2 regions of the Umezawaea sp. NPDC059074 genome follow, and region 2 is predicted to be linked to the other one. Evidence: riboswitches for the same ligand, from Rfam matches in the RefSeq annotation. Region 2 holds a riboswitch; the other holds the start of a gene.
What was found. Region 2 has a riboswitch for S-adenosylhomocysteine ahead of ahcY (adenosylhomocysteinase). Riboswitches for the same ligand answer to the same signal wherever they lie in the genome.
Positions count from the first base shown of each region.

Region 1: it holds a riboswitch for S-adenosylhomocysteine, as region 2 does, so the genes downstream of both, metH (methionine synthase) here and ahcY (adenosylhomocysteinase) in region 2, are expected to answer to the same signal.

Region 1 covers NZ_JBHYHC010000004.1:13,599-17,786, forward strand. The annotation lists gene metH (methionine synthase) at 1-1,550, opposite strand, end outside; S-adenosyl-L-homocysteine riboswitch at 1,574-1,652, opposite strand; gene rnhA (ribonuclease HI) at 1,690-2,175, shown strand; gene ACFWW9_RS02905 (alpha/beta fold hydrolase) at 2,218-3,051, shown strand; gene ACFWW9_RS02910 (VOC family protein) at 3,090-3,740, shown strand; gene ACFWW9_RS02915 (RNA polymerase sigma factor) at 3,742-4,188, opposite strand, start outside.
Region 2 covers NZ_JBHYHC010000077.1:12,336-16,523, forward strand. The annotation lists gene ACFWW9_RS29360 (DUF899 domain-containing protein) at 1-202, shown strand, start outside; gene ACFWW9_RS29365 (hypothetical protein) at 302-1,342, shown strand; gene ACFWW9_RS29370 (NUDIX domain-containing protein) at 1,352-1,813, opposite strand; S-adenosyl-L-homocysteine riboswitch at 1,876-1,952, shown strand; gene ahcY (adenosylhomocysteinase) at 1,969-3,429, shown strand; gene ACFWW9_RS29380 (DNA polymerase IV) at 3,426-4,188, opposite strand, start outside.

The sequences.
Region 1 (4,188 bases), on a different contig from region 2:
TCGGCGATGCCGGTCGCGACCGCGAGGACGTTCGGGTCGAACACGATGTCCTCGGGCGGGAACCCGGCCTGCTGCGTCAACAGGTCGTACGCGCGGCCGCAGATCGACACCTTGCGCTCGGTCGTGTCGGCCTGGCCCTGCTCGTCGAACGCCATCACGACCACGCCCGCGCCGTAGTCGCGGATGCGCCGGGCCTGCTCCAGGAAGGGCTCCTCGCCCTCCTTGAGGCTGATGGAGTTCACGACCCCCTTGCCCTGCACGCACTTCAGGCCCGCTTCGAGCACGGACCACCGCGAGCTGTCGATCATCACGGGGATGCGCGCGACCTCGGGCTCGGTCGCGATGAGGTTGAGGAACGTGGTCATCGCCTGCTCGCTGTCGAGCAGGTCGGCGTCCATGTTGACGTCGAGGAGGTTCGCGCCGCCGCGCACCTGCTCCAGCGCCACGTCCACGGCCGCCTGGTGGTTGTCGCCCTCGATGAGGCGGCGGAACTTCGCCGAGCCCGTCACGTTCGTGCGCTCGCCGATCATCACGAACCCGGTGTCCGGGCCGATCGCGAACGGCTCCAGGCCGCTGAACCGGGTGCGCTCCGGTGACGCGGGCACGACCCGCGGCGCGAGCCCCGCCACGGCCTGGGCGATCTTCTCGATGTGCGCGGGGGACGTGCCGCAGCAGCCGCCCGCGATGTTGACCATGCCCTGCTCGGCGAAGTCCTTGAGCAGCGCGGCGGTCTGCTCCGGCGTCTCGTCGTAGCCGCCGAACGCGTTGGGCAGGCCGGCGTTGGGGTGGCACGCCGTGTAGGTGTCCGCGAAGCGCGCCAGCTCGGCGACGTGCGGCCTCATCTCCTCGGCGCCCAGCGAGCAGTTCACGCCGACCACCAACGGCTTCGCGTGCTCGATCGCGCTCCAGAACGCCTCGACCGTCTGGCCGGACAGCGTGCGCCCGGAGAGGTCCACGATGGTCACCGAGATCCACAGCGGCAGGTCCGGCGCGACCTCGCGGGCCGCGGCGATGGCGGCCTTCGCGTTGAGCGTGTCGAAGATCGTCTCGATCAGCAGCAGGTCGACGCCGCCCTCGACGAGCGCGGAGATCTGCTCGGCGTAGGTGTCGCGGACCTGGTCGAACGACACGGCGCGGTACGCCGGGTCCTCGACCCGCGGCGACAGCGACAGCGTGACGTTGAGCGGGCCGATCGAGCCCGCGACGAACCGGCCGCCGAACTCGTCCGCGGCCTGGCGGGCGAGCCGCGCGCCCGCCACGTTCATCTCCCGCACCAGGCCCTGGAGGCCGTAGTCGGCTTGGCCGATGCTGGTGGCGGTGAAGGTGTTCGTCGTCGTGATGTCCGCGCCCGCGGCGAGGTACTGCCGGTGCACGTCGAGGATGACGTCCGGCCGGGTGAGGTTCAGCAGGTCGGGGTCGCCGGTCACGTCGTGCGTGTGGTTCTGGAACCGGTCCGCCTTGTAATCGGCCTCGGTCAGTCCCGCGCCCTGGAGCATGGTGCCCCAGGCGCCGTCGAGGACCGCGATACGCCGATCCAGCAGGTCACGCAGGTCGCTCACGGGCAGCCTCCACAGGGGTGGAGGCGCCCTTGCTGACCGGAAGCGGGAACGAGCGTGGCGGACCTGTGGTCCGTTGCAGCGCCTCTCGACCCGCGGCCGAGATTACCGGAAACGGCGGTAGATTGCGGCCGTGGACCAGATCGTGGACATCTACACCGACGGCGCCTGCTGGACCAACCCCGGACCGGGAGGGTGGGGCGCGGTGCTGCGGTACGGCGCGCACGAGAAGGAGCTGTGCGGCGGCGAGGCGACCGAGACCACGAACAACCGGATGGAGCTGACCGCCCCGATCCGGGCGTTGGACCACCTCAAGCGGCCCGTGACCGTGCGGCTGTTCACCGACAGCACGTACGTCCGCAACGGCATCCTGGAGTGGCTGCCGAAGTGGAAGGCCAACGGCTGGCGCACCGCGGCGAAGCAGCCGGTGAAGAACGCGGACCTCTGGGTGCTGCTGGAGAAGGCCGTGCAACGTCACACGGTCGAGTGGCACTGGGTGAAGGGGCACGCCGGGGATCCGGGCAACGAGCACGCCGACCGGCTCGCGCTGCGCGGCCTGGAGGAGGCGCTCCGCGAGGCGGGCCACGACCCGGCGACCTACCGGTCAGCGGCCCGCTGAAAGTCGATTGTCCGGCCGGGACGCCGCTGCGATGATCCGCCGATGCCCACCTTCCCGGCCCGTGACGGCGTCGAACTCGCGTACACCGCCCTCGGCGAGGGGCCGCCGATGGTGTGCCTTCCGGGTGGCCCGATGCTCGACTCGGAGTACCTCGGCGACCTCGGCGGCCTGTCCGCGCACCGGACGCTGATCCGCCTCGACCTGCGCGGCACCGGCGGGTCCGGCACGCCCGCCGACCCCGCGTCCTACCGCTGCGACCGCCAAGTCGACGACGTGGAGGCGCTGCGCGAGCACCTCGGCCTCGACCGGATGGACCTGCTGGGCCACTCCGCGGGCGCGAACCTCGCCGTCCTGCACGCGACCCGCCACCCGTCGCGGATCGGGCGGCTCGTGCTGCTCACGCCGAGCACCTTCGCCCTCGGTCTCGCGGCCACCGCCGACGACCGCCGCGCCGTGATGCTCCACCGGGCCGACGAGCCGTCGTTCGAGGCGGTGTCGGCGGCGCTCGACCGCATCACCGCGGGCCAGGCCGGGCCGGACGACTGGGAGGCCATCGTCCCGTTCACCTACGGCCGCTGGGACGACGCGGCCCGTGCCCACCACGCGGCCGACCGCCGCCACCCCGAGGCCGCCGCGGCCTACGTCGCCGAAGGCGCCTTCGACCCGCCCGCCACCCGCGCGGCGCTCACCGCGTTGACCGCCGAGGTGCTGGTGGTCGCGGGCGGGAAGGACATGGCGACCCCCGCCCGTGTCATCGCCGAGTACGCCGCCCTGTTCCCCACCGCGACCCTCCACACCCTGCCGACCGGCGGCCACTTCCCGTGGCTCGACGACCCGGCGTGGGTCACCACGACCCTGGCGACTTTCCTGCGCTGACGCGGTCGCCGCCGTTACCCTCGATCCGGGGTGGTGACATGACCGAGCGGATCACACCGGAGCAGTTCCACGCCTCCGACGGCGTGCGCGACTGGCGGGTCGTGTTCGCCGCCGCGTGCGCCCACTTCCGCGCCGGTTCCTTCGCCCAGGGCCTCGACCTGGTGATCGCGATCGGCGAACTGGCCGCCGAACTGGACCACGCCCCGGACGTCGACCTGCGCTCCGACGGCGTGACCGTGTCCCTCCCCGCGGCCACCGCGGGCGGGTTCGCCGAACACGACATCACCCTCGCCCAGGAGATCTCCCTGGCGGCCCGCTCCCTCGGCCTCACCCCCGACCCGAGCGCCGTGAAGACCGTCCAGGTCACCATCGACGCCTTGGTCGGCTTCGAGGTCCGCCCGTTCTGGCGAGCCGTCCTCGGCTACCAGGACCTCGGCCCCGAGGACCTGGTCGACCCGCAGGGCCGCGGCCCGTGCTTCTGGTTCCAGGAGATGGGCGCTCCACGCGACGAGCGCAACCGCCTCCACATCGACGTCGCCGTCCCCCACGACCTGGCCGAGGACCGCGTGGCGGCGGCGGTCGCCGCGGGCGGCCACGTCGTCAGCGACACCCACGCCCCGATGTGGTGGGTACTGGCCGACGCCGAGGGCAACGAGGCCTGCGTCGCGACCTGGGTGGGCCGCGACTGAGTCACCCCTCCCCCAGCCTCGCCGCCCGCATCACCAGGTAGTTCCGCTCCGGCGTGCTCGCCGTCCGGGCGGCCGCCGCGCGGTAGTGGGTGATGGCCGACGCCACGTCCCCGGCCATCTCGTGCAGGTGGGCGCGGACGGCGTCCAGGCGGTAGTGGCCTTCCAGGCGGTCGGCGACGGCGTCCAGGAGTTTCAGGCCGAGGTGCGGGCCGTGGACCATCGCCACGGCGACGGCGCGGTTCAGGGCCACCATGGGGTTGCCGGTCATCCGTTCCAGCAGCCCGTACAGGCCGAGGATCTCCGGCCAGTCGGTGTCGGACGCGTGGGCGGCGTCGTCGTGGACGGCGGCGATGGCGGCCTGGAGCTGGTACTCGCCCACGAGGCCCTTCGACAGGGCGCTGGTGACCAGTGCGACGCCCTCGACGATCCGCTCGTGGTCCCAGAGCGT
Region 2 (4,188 bases):
CGAGGCACCAGGTCAGAGCATCTTCCTCCGGGACGGCGACGAGGTGTTCCACACGTACTCGTCGTACGCGCGTGGGGCGGAGGCGACGGGCGGCTCGTACTACTACCTCGACCTCACGCCGTTGGGACGGCAGGAGGACTGGGAACTCCCCAAGGACCGCACCGCCACCGCCCGGACGGCGACGCCGAACTTCGAAAGCTGACTGTCCGGAACACGATCCGACGAACGTTTCCACTCGTCCGGGTGACTCTCCTCGTTCGCCGCTTCCAGAACACTCGGAAGCGGCGAAGGGGGTTCCGGCATGGCGGGCGAACCGGTGATCGCGGTGCAGAGCAAGGTGGGCGAGCTCGAAGCCCTGCTGCACGCGCAAGACGACGTGCAGCCGATGGTGGACCTGCTGGACAAGCCGCCCCGGTCGAAGGACCAGGTGCTGGCCAAGGTCGTCGACGCGGCCGTGCACCTGGCGGAACGCGGCCGCCCGCTGTGGGTGGACATCCACCGGCTGACAGCGGCGAGCGCACTGGGCACGACCCCCGGCGGCGCGTTCGAGCAGTTGGAGGAGAGGGTCGAGGCGAGGTTCGGGCTGATTCCGCCCCCTGGTCCCGCGCTCGTTCCGGTCGTGTCGGAGGACTCCTCCGCCGAGGTACTCGGCAAGGTGGCCAGGCTGCGGCAGCACGAGGACCGGCCCGTGGTGGTGCGGGTGCGCGACGTGACCCTGCCGATCGCCGAACTGGCGAACCGGATGGCGCGCGTGGCCGACCTGACCGGTGCGAACGACCTGCACGTCGTCCTCGACGTCGGGTACTTCGAGGCGGTGACACCACTGCTGCTGAAGAGCGTCGTGGACACCGCCCGATCCCTCGACCGGTGGACCTCGGTCACCCTGCTGGCCGGGTCGGTGCCGACCAACTCGCGGACCGGGTACGCCACCGTGACCGAGGTCCGGCACGAGCTCGGACTGTGGCGCGAGGTGAACCGCTTGGTCGCCGCACCGGTGCGGTACGGCGACTACGGGGTGGTGCACCCCGTGCCCGCTCGGCAGGGTCCCGATTCGAACGCCCGGCAGCCCAACCCCTACCTGCACTACACGATCGAGGGTGGGCGGATCGTGCTTCGCCGCCAGGTGAACCGGTCGTCGAGCGGGGCGTTCGCCGAGGGTTTCGCCGACTTGGCGGGCGAACTCGTGCGGTCGCCCGACTTCGCCGGTCACGACTACTCGTGGGGGGACGAGCAACTGGAGATGTGCGGACGCGGCACGGACAAGGCCGGGACCTCGTCGAGGTGGATCGCCATGGCCACCTCGCACCACATCCGCCACGTCACCCTCGAGACGGCGGCCTGACCTCGGCCTTCACGGCAACTCGAGCAGGCGGTCCAGCAGGGCCGCCTGGGCTTTCACGATCTTGGTTCGGGCGTCCTCCACGGTGAACCACGCGACCCGGTCGACCTCCGGGAACTCCTTCACCTGCCCCGATTTCGGCGGCCACTCCAGTTCGAACGTGCCCGGCACGACGTCGGCCGGGTCGAGGTCGGCGTGCAGGGCCCAGGCCGTGATGACCTTGCCGCCGGACTGCTTGACCTCGCCCAACTCCACCAGGTCGCCGTCCGGGACGGGGAGGCCGAGTTCCTCCTGGAACTCGCGGCGGGCCGCGGCCTCGGGGGTTTCGTCGTCGAGGTACTCGCCCTTCGGGACGGACCACGCGTGGTCGTCCTTCTTCGCCCAGAAGGGCCCTCCCATGTGACCCAGGAGGACCTCGGTGGTCTCGTCGGTCCGGCGGTACAACAGGATTCCCGCACTGCGCTTGCCCGGCATGCACCCGATTGTGCCAACCCGGTCACGTTGACAACGCGCGGGCCGCGTTGCCATGCTGGAAAGGAGTCGAGAGGCGCTGCGACGGGCACGGCCCGCCACGCTCGGCTCGCGACTCCAACCCCAAGGGCGCCTCCTGACACAGGAGGTAGTGGGTTTTGAGTTCCAAGCTGCAGAAGGTCAACGGGATCGAGTTCGCGGTCGCGGACCTGTCGCTGGCGGAGTCCGGCAGGCACCAGATGCGCCTCGCCGAGCAGGAAATGCCTGGTCTGATGGCCACTCGCCGCGAGTTCGCCGAGTCGCAGCCGTTGAAGGGCGCACGGGTCGCCGGCTCGCTGCACATGACCGTGCAGACCGCCGTGCTGATCGAGACGCTGGTGGCGCTGGGCGCGGACGTGCGCTGGGTGTCGTGCAACGTGTTCTCCACGCAGGACGAGGCCGCGGCGGCCGTCGTGGTGGGCCCGAACGGGACTCCCGAGGAGCCGACCGGCACGCCGGTGTTCGCCTGGAAGGGTGAAACCCTCGAGGACTACTGGTGGTGCACCGACCAGCTGTTCCAGTTCGCCGACGGCCTCGGCCCGAACATGATCGTCGACGACGGTGGCGACGCCACGATGCTGGTGCACAAGGGCGTCGAGTTCGAGGCGGCGGGCGCCGTCCCCGCGCCGACCGACGACGACGCGGACGAGTACCGGATCGTGCTGGCCACGCTCGCGCGGTCGCTGACCGAGGACGTGGGCCGCTTCACCCGCATCGCCGCGGCGATCAAGGGCGTGACCGAGGAGACCACGAACGGCGTCAAGCGGCTCTACAAGCTGGCCGCCGACGGCACGCTGCTGTTCCCGGCGATCAACGTCAACGACTCCGTCACGAAGTCCAAGTTCGACAACAAGTACGGCATCCGGCACTCCCTTGTGGACGGTCTGAACCGCGGCACCGACGTGATGATCGCGGGCAAGCTCGCGGTGATCTGCGGCTACGGCGACGTCGGCAAGGGCGCGGCGGAATCCCTGCGCGGCCAGGGCGCGCGGGTCGTCGTCACCGAGATCGACCCGATCTGCGCGCTCCAGGCGTCGATGGAGGGCCTGGACGTCGTGGCGCTGGAGGACGTCGTGCACCGCGGCGACATCTTCATCACCACGACCGGCAACCTGGACATCATCATGGCCGCGGACATGGCCAAGATGAAGCACAACGCCATCGTCGGCAACGTCGGCCACTTCGACAACGAGATCGACATGGCGGGCCTGGCGAAGGTCCCCGGCATCCGGAAGATCGAGATCAAGCCGCAGGTCCACGAGTGGGCGTTCCCCGACGGCCACTCGGTCATCGTGCTGTCCGAGGGCCGCCTGCTGAACCTGGGCAACGCCACCGGCCACCCGAGCTTCGTCATGTCGAACTCGTTCACGAACCAGACGATGGCGCAGATCGAGCTGTTCACGAAGGAGGGCGAGTACGACCGCCAGGTCTACGTGCTCCCCAAGCACCTGGACGAGAAGGTCGCCCGCCTGCACCTGGACGCGCTGGGCGTGAAGCTGACGACCCTGACGCAGAAGCAGGCGGACTACATCGGCGTCACCGTCGAGGGCCCGTTCAAGTCGGACCAGTACCGCTACTAGAACTCCGCGCGCACGCCCAGCAGCCGCACCGGCCTGGTGAACTCGAACAGGTCCGCCACGGCCAGCGCGGCGCTTTCGAGGGCGTGCGCGTCCACGGTCGGGGTCGGCAGCGTCGCGCTGCGGGTGGCGGTGAAGAACGGTGCGAACCGGACCTTCACCGCCACCCGCAGCACCGGACGTCCTTCCGCCGCGACGTCTTCCGCCACCCTCGCCGCGAGCGCCACGACCTCGCGGTCGATGTCCGCGCGGTCGGTCAGGTCCTGCTGGAACGTGGTCTCGCGGCTGCGCGACTTCGCCACGTGCGGGGTCGCCGTGACCGCGGTGTCGGCCGCGCCGAGCGCGAGCCGCCGGTAGTGCGGCCCCATGGCGGGCCCGAACCGCGCGGCCAGCTCCGTGTCGTCGGCTGCGGCGAGCTGCCGCACGGTCTCGACGCCCAGCTCCGCGAGCCGGGCCGTCACGCGGGCCCCGATCCCCCACAGCGCGTCGACCCGCCGGTCGGCCATCACCTCGACCCAGTTGTCCTTGGTGAGCAGGAAGACCCCCGCCGGTTTGCCGAACCTGGTGGCCAGCTTGGCGCGCAACCGGTTGTCCCCGACACCGACCGAGCACTCCAGCCCGGTCGCGGCCCGCACGGCGTCCCGGACCTCCTCCGCGAGCGCGAGCGGGTCGTCGGTCTCCGCGCCGAGGAACCCCTCGTCCCACCCGAGCACCTCGACCACCACGGGGAACTCCCGCAGCACCGCGAACACCTCGGCGGAC